3 regions of the Paenibacillus sp. LS-5 genome follow, and region 2 is predicted to be linked to each of the others. Evidence: riboswitches for the same ligand, from Rfam matches in the RefSeq annotation. Region 2 holds a riboswitch; each other region holds the start of a gene.
What was found. A riboswitch is a leader RNA that binds a small molecule or an ion and turns the genes downstream of it on or off. The one in region 2 is predicted to bind cobalamin.

Region 1: another riboswitch for cobalamin. It lies ahead of cobJ (precorrin-3B C(17)-methyltransferase); the one in region 2 lies ahead of AC0MA3_RS24090 (anaerobic ribonucleoside triphosphate reductase).
Region 3: another riboswitch for cobalamin. It lies ahead of AC0MA3_RS17780 (S-layer homology domain-containing protein); the one in region 2 lies ahead of AC0MA3_RS24090 (anaerobic ribonucleoside triphosphate reductase).

The regions. Positions count from the first base shown of each region.
Region 1 is NZ_JBWAVA010000004.1:214,484-219,136, reverse strand. It holds gene AC0MA3_RS08580 (alpha-N-arabinofuranosidase) at 1-1,257, shown strand, start outside; gene AC0MA3_RS08575 (DUF6171 family protein) at 1,271-1,546, shown strand; gene AC0MA3_RS08570 (ArsR/SmtB family transcription factor) at 1,683-2,621, opposite strand; cobalamin riboswitch at 2,746-2,934, shown strand; gene cobJ (precorrin-3B C(17)-methyltransferase) at 3,111-4,653, shown strand, end outside.
Region 2 is NZ_JBWAVA010000023.1:64,190-68,842, reverse strand. It holds gene AC0MA3_RS24105 (ASCH domain-containing protein) at 620-1,042, opposite strand; tRNA gene AC0MA3_RS24100 (tRNA-Thr) at 1,327-1,398, opposite strand; gene AC0MA3_RS24095 (MTH1187 family thiamine-binding protein) at 1,482-1,790, opposite strand; cobalamin riboswitch at 2,087-2,318, shown strand; gene AC0MA3_RS24090 (anaerobic ribonucleoside triphosphate reductase) at 2,617-4,602, shown strand; gene nrdG (anaerobic ribonucleoside-triphosphate reductase activating protein) at 4,599-4,653, shown strand, end outside.
Region 3 is NZ_JBWAVA010000012.1:113,543-118,195, reverse strand. It holds gene AC0MA3_RS17780 (S-layer homology domain-containing protein) at 1-1,782, opposite strand, end outside; cobalamin riboswitch at 2,072-2,261, opposite strand; gene AC0MA3_RS17775 (GAP1-N2 domain-containing protein) at 2,583-4,653, opposite strand, start outside.

The DNA.
Region 1 (4,653 bases), on a different contig from region 2:
GATGGCATTGGAGCACGCGAAGGACGCAAACGGATGATCAATACACATTGGGGCGGCGCCGTGGAGAACAACCATTTTGGGACGCATGAATTCATGGAATTGTGCGCTATGATGGAATGCGAGCCTTATATCAACGGCAATGTAGGCAGTGGAACGGTGCAGGAGATGTCTGAATGGGTAGAGTATCTGACCTTTAACGGTATATCTCCGATGGCTGAGCTGCGCACGAAGAATGGCCGCGAAGAAGCGTGGGCCGTCAAGTATTTTGGCGTAGGCAATGAGAACTGGGGCTGCGGAGGCAATATGCGTCCTGAGTATTACGCAGACTTGTACCGGCAGTACCAGACCTATGTCCGCAACTATGGAGACAATAAGATTCACCGGATCGCCTGCGGACCGAATTCGGACGATTATTACTGGATGGAAGTGCTAATGCGCGAAGCCACCCGGTTTATGGACTCCATCACACTGCATTACTATACGGTTCCCGGTGCAACTTGGGAGCATAAGGGTGCGGCTACCGGCTTTGAAGCTTCGGAATATTTCACGACACTGGAAAAGGCGCTGCACATGGAAGAACTGATAACCCGCCACAGTGTGATTATGGACAAATATGATCCTGAGAAAAGAGTCGGCCTGATCGTTGATGAGTGGGGAACCTGGTATGATGTGGAACCGGGAACGAACCCAGGCTTCCTCTATCAGCAGAATTCGATCCGCGATGCGCTGGTTGCCGGACTGACACTTAACATTTTCCACAACCACAGCGACCGTGTGCGTATGGCGAACATTGCCCAGACGATTAACGTGCTGCAGGCTGTCATTCTTACCGAAGGCGAGAAAATGCTGCTCACTCCGACTTATCATGTATTCAATATGTACAAGGTGCATCAGGATGCAGAACTGCTCGATCTGACTCAGGAGAGCGGATCTTACAGCTTTGAAGGTAAGGAGATTCCGGAAGTATCCGCCTCAGCTTCGGTAACGGCAGAGGGTGTGATTCATGTCAGCCTCTGTAACCTGAATCATGCAGCCTCAGCAGTACTTCCACTGGAATTACGCGGACTCGCCGGCCAAGCCGTTCAGATCAGCGGTACAACTCTGGCCGGGGCAACGATCGATGCCCACAACTCGTTCAGCGAGCCGGAAGCTGTCGTTCCGCAGCCGTTCACAGCTTTCAAGCTGGAGGGCGATACGATTACTGTGGAGCTGCCGGCGATGTCGGTAACGGTACTGGAGATTACACCGAACGCATAAAAGGAGTACTGCTATGGCCACAACCTCTTCCTGTAAAGGCTGCCGGGACGACTATAAGGTCACAGATGCACAGATCGCCCGTATTCTGGCATCCTCGATGTTCAATGAAGGTAACACCGCTTCAGATTCGTTGTATGCGGAGCGGGTCGCCATTTGCAGTACCTGCTCCAAACTGCAGGATGGGGTAACCTGCACCGCCTGCGGCTGCATCATACCGGTTGTTGCCCGTTTGAAGGCAAGGGGCTGTCCGCTTCCCGGGGGTGGCCTGTGGCAGCCGGTTAACGAATAGACAAGGTACACTATCGCCAGGCCGTGCTGTAACGGTATAACGATTGCTAAACCTGGCTAAGCCCAGAAACCCCGAATTCCACCAGTTTGATAAACTGCGGAATTCGGGGTTTCTTTGTTTTGTGCGTATATGGGGGTTAAGCAGACCCTGCCGACTCATTGCTGTCTGGCATATCTGTATAATATAAATCTACCAGCATGTCTTCGTTATAATTGCCGAACCCTTTGCCGAAGAGGGTTAGACCCCCGATATGCTCGGCATCTTCTTCCACAGACAGCATGAACGTCCATTGTTTGCTGCGGATGCCCACCTGTTCAAGCGTAACCTCGGACAGCTTATGGCCATCCATAAAAGTACCCTTTGGAGTAACCCTCAGCTGCTTGAGCAGTCCGTATTGATTGGTGAGGGCTGGCCACCAGGATGGTGTGTATTTGCCCTGCCTGTCTCCATAATCACCGGGACTTGTCCAGTAGCCAAGCTTGTGCCCGTTCAGGGTAAAGGTGATGTCCGAAGGCCAATTATTATTAATGGATGGTGCTTCCGAGGCAATCTCCATCGTAATGACCAGTTCCTCTGGCTGCTGGCTGGATAGCAGAAAGTTGGGGATTTTATATTCGACATATCCTTTGCCAAACCAGAGAATACCGGCATTCATCCGCTCGAGATCCCAGAAATAACGCGGATCGTCAAAGTTGCCGATGATTTGATCCGTGGTAGCCAGACCGCAGGTCGGTTCGATCTGGAAATTGGAATAATGCCCGACGGGGATCTCTTTACGGTGGCGTTTACGCTCTGTTTTACCTTGTCCCGGGAACAAAATCTCGGCATTGTCCACGGCTATTGTGCAGATTTTCTGCAAGCCGCTCCGTCCGGGAGCCATATGGGTGCTGATAAGTCCGGCAGCCTCCAGCTTACGCACATGCATGGTCATAATCGCACTGCTGAGCTGCACCGCTCCGGCTAATTCCTTGACATTCATGGGCTGGACGGCAAGCAGACGGAGCATATGCAGTCGAACAGAGCTGGATAATGCTTCGTACACCGGCAGGGATTCTTCAGTAAGATCAAGTTTCATGAAAAGCCTCCGATACAGCGTTATAGTTAATAATTATATTACTCAAGTGACATTCTTACAAGCTTCCTGCGCTGCACTTTTATCACAGACATGCGTGAGCGGTCTCCGCTATGATGTACAGGATGAATCAGCGACGAAACAAGGTGCCTTTGATTGATATCAAGGGATAACAGGGAATCGGGTGCAACTCCCGAGCGGTCCCGCCACTGTAAGGAAGAGCCGGCTTCAACAAGTCACTCGGCGATAGCTCCGGGGAAGACGAAGCCAGGCGATGATCCCGAGCCAGGAGACCTACCTTGTTTGCGCACACACGACTCTACGCGGATAGGAGCGGTGTACGAATGGATGAACAGATGAGGGGGCGCTGCTTGTTTTGGCGGCGGGCCTGCCTTCTTTTTGTGATCTGAATACGTACATGTACCTCCCACCCCACAAGGCGGGAGTTTTTGCTTTGAGTACCGAAGCTGTATCAAGGATGGAGGAACAAGAATGAACAGACTAGGAAAGCTGCTGATTATCGGTTTTGGTCCCGGTGCAATGGAGCATATTACGGGCCGGGCTTTGGCGGCGCTGGAAGAAAGTGAGGCTGTGATCGGCTACAGCACTTATGTGGATTTGGTCCGGCCGCTGCTGCGGCATCAGGAGATTGTCGGAACAGGCATGACCGAGGAGGTCAGCCGGGCCCAGGAAGCGGTTCGCCGGGCAGAGGCTGGGCAGACCATTGCTGTCATCTCCAGCGGAGATGCAGGTGTATATGGAATGGCGGGGCTGGTCTATGAAGTGCTGATCGAACGGGGCTGGAAACCTGACACAGGTGTAGTGGTCGAAGTGATTCCAGGTATTTCGGCGATTCAATCCTGCTCCTCGCTGCTGGGAGCACCGATTATGCATGATTCCTGTACGATTAGCCTGAGTGACCATCTTACGCCTTGGGAGAGCATTGCGGCACGGGTGGAAGCAGCAGGAATGGCTGACTTTGTAATTGCCTTTTATAATCCGCGCAGCGGGAAGCGGACACGCCAAATTGAAGAAGCCCGTCAGATTCTGCTACGCTACCGGGACCCTGCCACTCCGGTCGGTATCGTAAAAAGCGCCTATCGTGACCGCCAGCAGACCATCGTCACAACGCTCCAGGATATGCTGAATCATGAGATCGGCATGCTCTCGACTGTAATCGTCGGCAATTCAGCTACCATAGTCTATGAAGGCCTTTTAGTTACACCACGCGGCTATGAGCGCAAGTACTGCCTTGGCGCTGATACGCAGGTACTGAAGCCGCATGAACGGCTGCAGACCGCAGCAGAACCTTGGTCGCTGGCGGCATTGGCTGGCGGTGACCAGGAGAGCGGGATTCAATCTGAACCCGTGCTTTTGCAGAACCCGGAAGGTGCCAGCCGGAAGCCGGCGGTGCTGCTAGTAGGACATGGAAGCCGTGTGGAAGAGGGGAATGAGGAGCTGCGGAACTTTACCCGTTTGCTGGCTGACCGGAGGCCGGAGTATATCATGGAGACCTGCTTTATCGAGTTGTCGGCTCCAACCATTTCCGAAGGCATAGATCTATGTGTCCGGGGAGGAGCCGTTAAGGTCTATGTTGTACCGATTATTTTGTTCGCGGCGGGACATTCCAAGCTGGATATTCCGATGGCCCTGGATCAGGCGAAGCTGAAATATCCGGATATGGAATTTATATATGGCCGGCCTATTGGCGTGCAGGAGAGAGCAGCGGAAATTCTGTTAGACCGCATTGCAGGAGCTATGGCGCTGTCGCGGCCGATTCAGACATCAGAACAATGGGCGCAATCTGGAGACATCACTAATAATGCGATCGTACGCGCACACCAAAGCCACTTTGCGCACCCGGATAGCAGCAAGCAGGAGATAGCGGCTGTGCTGAGTGAGGAAAAGGACCAGATCACAGATGAAGATACTATCGTGCTTGTCATGGGCCGCGGAGGCAGTGACCCGGATGCGAACAGCGACCTCTTCAAGCTGACCCGTCTGCTCTGGGAAAGAACCTCCTTTAAAAGCGTCG
Region 2 (4,653 bases):
GACTCATTTCAATTCTCCTCTTTGAGGTGCTTTATTTTGTTACGCTTCAATCTTTATTATTTCAAATTTAATATATTATAATTCTCCAGAATTAATTGTGAAAAATATCACATTTATTCCCCCATTTTTATATTTCATCGATTATTTTTTTGAAAATATATAAAAAACGGGCCTCGCCATGGGAGTTGGCAAGACCCTGAAAGCTATTTATAAACACCGGGGAGTGTTTGGTACATTTAATATATATCTTTAACCTGAAAACAAGCTGATAACTACCTAAAAATTACATTAAAAACTTCCAATAACCCAGGGTGCCGAAAAAAACAACCAGTGCCACGGGAAAGATAATTTTCCGGCTTACCTTATCTTCGAACGAAAAATACAAACACAACATACAAAGCCACGCAATAAGGAGACTTCCCATTTCCTATGCATACGCCCTTTCTTATTCATCCTGATGATCACGGAGGACACGATGGCTGCACCAACGCATCTTATAAGAAGATTACCCGCGAGTCAGCCGGTTCATACCCATTAATGGCTTGGGCCTACAAATAAATTTCCTGTTACTCCAATCATTGCCGTCCACTTCAAAAGCTTGTCCAGTTCTCCAGGGGGGTCACTGCTCTCCCTCCAGGACTGGGTGTTCCCAGAAGCTCAGCCTGCCTTTTGCAGGAATCGGATGAGCAAGCGCCGTTATCTCTTCCAGCTTCCAAGCAAAGCGCCCTTGCGAATAATCCCCAAAAATAAATTCATTACCGCCCGGCCAGCCCGTTTCAGCGTCCGTAACCGTCACCTGATAGCATTCAACGAGACGGCTTGTGGCAATAATGGCTCCGAGAGGAAGGTTGTCTGTGCTGAATCCGTGCCGTGCCAAGGCCGACTGAATCGGCTCCTGCCTGCAGGCTGATTTGTCTATCCCTTTACCCGCATGAATAGCCAGTTCCCCGCGATAAGCCGTTCTCCAGGAACGGGTCTCGTACTGTTTTTCCCCAAGCGCAATTAAGGTCGCCCAGGGCTGCCGGATAGTCAGACATCTCATATATGCCTCTACTCCTCCCTGGACAGCAAAAACGCAGCCCCCAAATCCGGAAAGCTGCGCCGCCTATTTATATCGGGATGCCGGCGAAAGAGCATGAAGCCCTTGCCTGCGCATTGTGTGTGCTTTCTACTACTTTATTGTATGACTCTATGGGGTTCTGTGCAACTATACAAACACTTTACCAGAATAAAGGGTAGAAGATTGTTAGAATTACCTGGATAACATGAAAAAAGCACGACCCCCGGGAATCCCGGAAAGCCGCGCCATGATTGAGTTCTTAAGGATGCTGGTGAAGGGAATTGAACCCCCGGCCTACGCATTACGAGTGCGTTGCTCTACCCCTGAGCTACACCAGCTTAAAGCTCTTTTCTGTCAAACAAAATACATTATACCCCGTCTAGGGAAAAACGCAACCCATTCTATCACTAGTTAAACAGAACTATTCCGCCTGTAGCTTGCGCTCCACCGATTCCAGCTTGCTGCGGCTTGTGGAAGGCTTGTCGCGCCGGTCATCAATCTTGAGTGAGGTGGACACCCGCTGAGCTCCCGCACGAAAAGGGGATTCATGCAAGGCTTCGACTGCCGCAAGAATCCGTGTGAGCGGTCCCTCGATGATCGTGCCCATAGATGTCAACTCATACGTAATACCTTCCACTGTCTCCAGCACGCGCTGCATATCCGCCACGTAGCTGCTGAGACTGGTGCTGCCTGTACCAATCGGAATTACGGTTACTTCGCCAATTGCCATTCTGAAGCCCCTCCTATATAAAACTCGTTATATAAGTCCCTGGTCCCTTCTATTGTAGCAACTCCCGCCTCCCCCCACAAATCCCCCCTAACATTTGGACAATTTATGAACCGGATTCGGCAAAATTTACACACAAGTTGTGGATTACCTGTGGATGAACTGTGGACGAATGCCAGGTTATCTGTGGATCATCTGTGGATCATTTGTGAGTAAACGGGTGGAACCCGCCCGGGGCGCGGACTCGCAAAAAAATGTTTACAAACACAAGATATTGGGTTATTTTTATCTAGCGACAACAAAATATAGTGGAAACAGGTGCTTTGCTCTCTCAAGAGGGTTGAAGCTTAATAGGGAAACGCGGTGCAAATCCGCTGTGGTCCCGCCACTGTAACCGGGTGTTCTGCTGGCTTCTACAAGCCCTGCAGAACAGTATCTGGAGGCTCACGCCACTGAGGGCATCGCCCCTTGGGAAGGCGCCTCACAGGATTCACCGGAAGCCAGGAGACCTGCCTGTTTCCGGACACCATCATATACACCTGCGAGGAACAGGAGAGGTGTCCGCATGCGGCCTGCACCAGCAGATTCAGCCTTCCCGCCGAATGGGAGACAAAGGCTGCCGATACCTGAATGCGATAAGCATATCGCGCTCAGGTATCGGCTTCTGCGGGAAAGATTCTTTCCATGGAGACCATCCGCAAATATCCGGTTTTCGGCTATTTGCTTACGCATCCGGGCATTTTCCGCCGTCCTCGGCGGGAGATGCTTTTTTTTACAATGTCAGTCGTTATGTCAGAACGTTCTTATATACCGAGAGGAGAGCTATACAATGACGCTGCTGGAGAAACGGTACAATGTTGGACAAGCTGCACAGGAGGATCTATTAGAGGAAGTTATCCATTTGGGACGCGATATCATCGACAGCCGGGATTTGGATCTATTGCGTGAGAACGCCAATTTGAACGGAGAGAGCTTTTCCGGCAAAATGAGCAAGTTCGGCAGTGAGTATTCCAAGTGGTATGCCCGTAACTTCACGATGCCTCCGCAACTGGTGCAGGCTACCCTCGACAATGTGGTGTATGTCCACGATCTGGACCAATACGCGATTGGAACCACCAACTGTATCTTTATCCCGTTCGACCGTCTTCTACGTGAAGGCTTCAACACCGGCAACGGCAGCGTGCGTCCTCCCAACTCGATTATGACTGCGATGTCGCTTGTGGCGATTATTTTCCAGTCCCAGCAGAATGCCCAATACGGGGGCGTATCCGCCAACAAGCTGGATTATGACCTGGCCCCTTATGTGACCAAATCCTTCGCCAAGCTGTTCCGCAAGGGACTCGAATATTTCGAAGAAGGACAAGCCGGGGACATTGCTGGCGAAATCACTATGAGCCGTGGTGATCTGGCAGAGCAGTATCCGCGCGCCTTCCGCTTTGCATCCAAAGAAACAGAAAGCGAAACGCTGCAGGCGGCAGAGAGCATGATACATAACCTGAATACGATGTCCAGCCGCTCGGGCGGCCAGATTCCTTTTACCAGCATCAACTATGGTACATGCACCTCTCCTGAGGGACAACTGGTGATCAGCTCGCTGCTGACCGCCACGATGAACGGGCTTGGCAGCGGCGAAACGCCGGTATTTCCAATCCAGATTTTCAAATGCAAACAGGGTGTGAATCAGCAGCAGGGCGATCCTAACTATGAACTGTTCCTCAAAGCCGCCGAATGCTCTGCCCGCAGACTGTATCCGAACTTTGCCAATCTGGATGCTCCGCTCAACCTGCAGTATTACGATCCGGCCGATCCGGATACCGAATTTGCAACCATGGGCTGCCGCACACGGGTACTGGGTGACCGCTTCGGACGCAACCACTGCTCCGGCAAAGGCAACCTGTCCTTCAATACGCTCAATCTGGTGCGGCTCGGACTTGCTTACGGCACGGCCACAGGCCGTCGCCTTGCCGCCGACGAAGAAGGCTTCTATGACGATCTGAACCATTACATGGACATTGCTCTGGAAGGGCTGCTCCACCGTTTCCGCATCCAGGCTTCCCAGAAGGCCAAAGCTTCCGACTTCATGATGCGTGAAGGCGTCTGGGAAGGGGGTGAGGCGCTTGCTCCCGATGATTCGGTTGGCGAGCTGCTGAAGCACGGCAGTCTGTCCATTGGCTTTATCGGAATGGCTGAGTGCATGAAGGCCATGTACGGCAAGCATCACGGCGAGGACATGGAGATCCATGCCAAGGCGCTCGCCATTGTCCGTCATATGCGGGAATACTGTGACCGCAAGAGCGAGGAGCTGAACCTCAACATCACGCTGTTCGCCACACCGGCTGAAGGCCTGTCGGGCAAGTTCACCAAGGTGGACCGCAAAGTGCTCGGGTCCATTCCGGGCATCACAGACCGTGAATACTATACGAACTCCTTCCACATCCCGGTCTATTATGAGCTGAGCGCTGCTCAGAAGATCAGCCTGGAAGCACCGTTCCATGAATACTGCAATGCCGGGGCAATCTCTTACGTGGAACTGAACGGGAATGCACGCAGCAACCCGGCGGCTTTTGTGAAGATCATCCGTTACGCGCTGGAACAGCAGGTCAGCTATTTCAGCATCAATCATCCCGTGGACCGCTGCTCGAACTGCGGCTACGAAGGCGTGATTGGCACCAATTGCCCTTCCTGCGACGCGCATGAGAACGATGTGCATATCCGCCGCCTGCGCCGGGTAACCGGCTACCTGACCGGCGACTACCAGACCCGCTTTAATGCCGCCAAGCAAGCCGAAGTAAGGGACCGCGTTAAGCATCTATGAACATATGCGGCTACTACCCGGAATCGATCAATGAAGGAGAAGGCATGCGGG
Region 3 (4,653 bases), on a different contig from region 2:
CAGCAGCGCCGCGAACTCAGCCCGGGTAATCTTCTGCTTCGGAGCAAATATAAGGCTGTTCTTACTGACACCGTCCATCAGCTTGCGGTCATAAGCCGTATACACGGACTCCAGGGCCCAAGGGGAGATCGATTTCACATCGGTAAAAGCAGCACGGTCCGCCGCAGCAGACGCCACGGTCAGCGGCTGCGAATAGCGGACTACCGCAGGTGTGCTGTTTTTGAGATACCCTGTAATGACGATCGTATATTTATTCGCTGGCACGCCGCCGGCAAAAATAGCATTACCCGCTGCATCCGTAACAGCCGTTTTACCGCCGATGGTTACCTGCACACCGGAGGACGGTGATGTGACCGGATCGGAGGTGAAGGTCTTTTCATTCCACACCCACTGTTTTTGAGTCACTTTTACCGTGAGATCCTGTCCCGGCTTCGGCTGTGCTGGAGATACCGTCACGGATTCCACCACCTGTGTGTTATCCCCGCCATAATAGACGAGTATGCGGTCATTCGCCTCCAGGGTAAAATCGCCCATGCCTACGCTTGGATAAATCCACGCTCCGCCGCGGGCTACCACATACATCCAGCCGTCATAGCCGCCAAAAGCACCGGCAGTCACGCCGCCGATCCCCGTCACGTAATTGCCTGCTTCATTAACCAGGGCCACACCCTTCTGCGCTGCTGCTTTCTCCAGCGCATTAAGCACATTGCCTGCATATACAGTGCCCTCTCCAAGGGTTCCACCCGGTCCTTCAATGGCAACGGACACGAGAACCTGAGGATTCTTCACAGGCACACTGCTGAGATCATACAGTTTGCCGCCTGTGCTGTACAGGCTGTAAGCTACCAACGCTTCCAGCGCCTGTTCGGTTGAGAGCTGGTTGTAGCTTCCGCCAGCCGTATGGGTGAACCCGCCGCCGGCTGTGCTGAAGCTCAGCAGCTTACCGATCAGATTCACATTACCACGGGTATACTCCGCTCCCGTAGGGTCTACACCAAAGGAAGACAGTCCGATGATCGCCTGAGCAACACTTTCACTGCTGTCACCGTAGCCGCCATTCTTATCCTGTGCGGTAGCGAGCCAGGCTGCTGCCCGCTGTCCGGCGGTTTTCGCTGCCGGATCATTCTTATGTCCAGCCAGCACCGTCAGCACCATCGCCGTCATATCCGGATCACTTGCACCCGTAGTCAGGGTGAAGCCGCCGTCTGTATTCTGCTTAGCCAGAATCTCCGCCAGCAATTTGGCCGGTGTCCATTTGGCATCAGCAGGAATGTTATAGCTTCCGGAATCCAGAGCCAGCAGCACATAAGCTGCGTTGTTCAGCGTCTGGCCGGTGATTTTATCGTTATTGTACAGCTTCTCAATCAGGTTGTAGCCGCCAACATTAGCCGGATCGCCTCCAAGTGCCTTCACGGCAAGCGTAATCCGCGCATATTCCGTAGCTCTGGCGAATACGCCCTTGGCTGCGGTTACTTTGCTTTCAAGTGATTTTAGATAGCTGTCCGGGACCTTGTAACCGGCTTGGGCAAGGCCGATAGCCTGCCAATCCGACTGTACCCCGTTCTTCAGCACAAACTCAGAAGTCGCATAGACCGCATCAGCTACGCTGGCTGCCTGTTTTGCAGTTATAGTTGAGGCGGCACTTCCGGAGTTCGCGGCAGCTGCAGTACCCGTCTCCGCAAAAGCTTGTCCTCCCGGAGCTACAGCCGCTCCCAGAACCGCGAACAGCATGATTACGATCAAACCTAGCCGTGTAAACCTGGATGATAGATTGTTCTTCATAGCTAACCTCTTTCTTTGGATAAAATGGATGAAGCCTTCGTCCTCCGCTAGGCGCGGCAACACAAGCAGACACGGCTGCGCCGTCCTTATAAGGACGGTATCCGTTTCTGCGAGAAATATAAGGATAATCAATGGCGTGAAGCGTATAAATCCTTATATTCACATAAAAGACCGCCCTTTACAGGGCGGCCGGGGAAGGATACAAAATGCACGGCGGCTATACAATATTACTCTTAAGCAGCCGTCTGCTTGTATTGCACCTGTTCCGCATTCTTACCCCCGAAGAATAGAAACAACAGCGAAAAAGGCAGGTCTCCTGGCTCATGCTTCATTGCTTCCCTTGCCTTCCCATCCTAACAGCAGACAGTGGCATTTCAAGAGTTGCTCCGCATTTACAGTGGCGGGACCGCGCCGGACTTACACCGGCCTTCCCTTTTAAGCAGATTACACACAAAGAAACCGCTTTGCCGCCTTATAATGGCAGCGCTCGTTTCTAAGAAAATCCGCACCTTTTTCTAAAGCTTATTAAATTTTAATATTCATAATCATATCTACTATTTCCCTGTATGTCTATAGACAAGCTGTTTCAATTCTGTGCCGCCCCTATCCATTCACTTCAAAAAATCCTGAACAGCGTGATATACCGGGCTAGTACGGCATATCACGCTGTTCAGGATTGTAATCAGTTATTCTTTGCTGCCGGTGTGAACCAGCATTTGCAGGTTGGTTGTATTCTGTACAGCAGAATGAGAATAAAAATTTCCGTGGCTTCTTATACAGAACAGAATCTAATCTGCTGCTTATTCCCCATCCGGCTTCGGGCTGGCTGAAGGAGTAGGCTCGATCCCAGATGTAGCCTCTGGCGTACTGTCTGGAGTACTACCTGGAGTACTATCCAGAGTACCCTCCGAACTAGCCTGCAGCTTCAGCGTATAGCCTCCGGCGGTGATTACATCACCTTCCACCAGCTTCGCTCCAGGCTCCAGCTCCACCGTCACCTCATATACGGGCGCAGGAGTTCCCGCGCCCGAAGCTCCCGCTGTCGGGGAGGCGGCAGCTTCATCAGCGCCGCTGCTGTTCCCTGCGGCTGCTTCACCCGTGCCGCCGCCGTTCCCTGCGGCAGCTTCATCAGTGCCGCCGCTTTTTCCTGCGGCAGCTTCACCAGTGCCGCCGCTGTTCCCTGCGGCTGCTTCACCAGTCCCGCCGCCGTTCCCTGCGGCAGCTTCACCAGTCCCGCCGTCAGCTCCGGCGGCCAGGCAACTGCTCGCAGTTGCTACAACCTTGTAAGTGTCCGTAACGTTGTTACCGGACATCACAATGATCTGCGCCGGCTTGAAGGCGGCACATTCCGCCTCATCGGCAAAGCTGAACACCAGCTTGGCGTTTTCATTTCCGCCGCCTGCTGTTCCGCTGCCTTCGTTCCCGCTGCCGGCAAGCCGTACAGAGGCCGGGGCTTGAACTTGTCCCCCCGCATTCGTGGTGGTGCCCCGAACCGGGCTCAGGGTCGCAGCCGGCGCAGCGGTATCCCCGCTGCCGCGCAGCATGCTCATTGCGATGATGGCAATAATCAGTACGATACCCAGGATGCTGCCGGAGATCAGGATCTGAAATCGGCTGCGGCTGACCCACCGCGCCAGCGGCGAAGCCAGCTGGGAGCGCGCTTCGTTGTATACACTTTGTAGCGCCGGGCCTGCGGCGGCGGCATAGCTTTTGCGGAATTCGCGGCTCTTGAACGCCTCGCGGTCACTGTTCAGGAAGTATTTCAGAACGGCCCGGCGATACCCGGGCCACAGCTTTTTATTCGAAATAGAAAATAGCGGATTGCCCTGCGACCAGGCCAGGAAACGGTAGATCGTCTCTGTGTCCCCGCCCGCCTTGCGCTTCAGCAGTTCCATCAGCGTCTCATAATCCAGCGGTCCATCCTGCCGCTCACTGTTATGATAAAAGGCCAATGGCACACGTTCGAATGGCTCAATACTGTGCGATTCCTTCAACCAGCGCCGTCCGAGCAGCTGCACATCATCCAGCTCTCGGGGAGACAACCCGGCAAAAATCTCCTCATCCGGCTTCTCCTCCCCGAACCAGCGGTACGCAGCGCGCAGAGCATTAGCTTTACGCTTCGCTATAGCGTCCAGCGGCGGCTGCCAGTCTGCCGTATCCCGGTAGCGCAGGAAAGAAATCTCCAGCAGCTGCTCCAAGGAGAGCTCGTCCAGCGAGATCCGGTTCAGCAGGAAGCGGTCAGCAGCCGTTCCCAGCTCCTGCAGCAGCGACAAGGCCTCAGGATGGATTCCGCCGCCTTTGCGCCGGTCCTTCTCCGCCTTCTGAACCGACTCATGCACCATGGCTACCGCAGCTACCGGATCATTGTCCCGCTGCAGCTTCTCCAGCAAATATTCCTTAACCGTATCACGTACAAAAACCTGCTGCAGCACCTCCGGGAGAAGCCGGCCGAAGTGGGCTACTATACGCAGCACATCTGCCGTTCCGGCTGCCGCGACAAGTCTGGATTCCAGATACGGTTCAAACAGCGCTTTGCGGAAGATCGTCTGAGGCAGTATTCTTTTGAAGAAATCCTCACTCAGCGCATCATCGCTCTCGATTATACCGTAGGCCGCAGCCAGCACATCTTCCCGGCCTGCGTTCCGGCAATTCAGCATCCCGTTAATGAAATAATCGATGATTTTGACCCGGTAGTTATGGCCCGGCAGCGCAAAATACTCCTTGAACCGTTCCAGAATCTCTGGCGATGGAATCCCGTTCTTGCGGATCAGATCATATTCGCGGTCAAATCGCTCCAGGAACATGTCGTTCAGCCGGACCCGGGATTCCAGCGCCCCTTCCGGCTTCAGGTAGGACAGCAGGCCGCCAAGC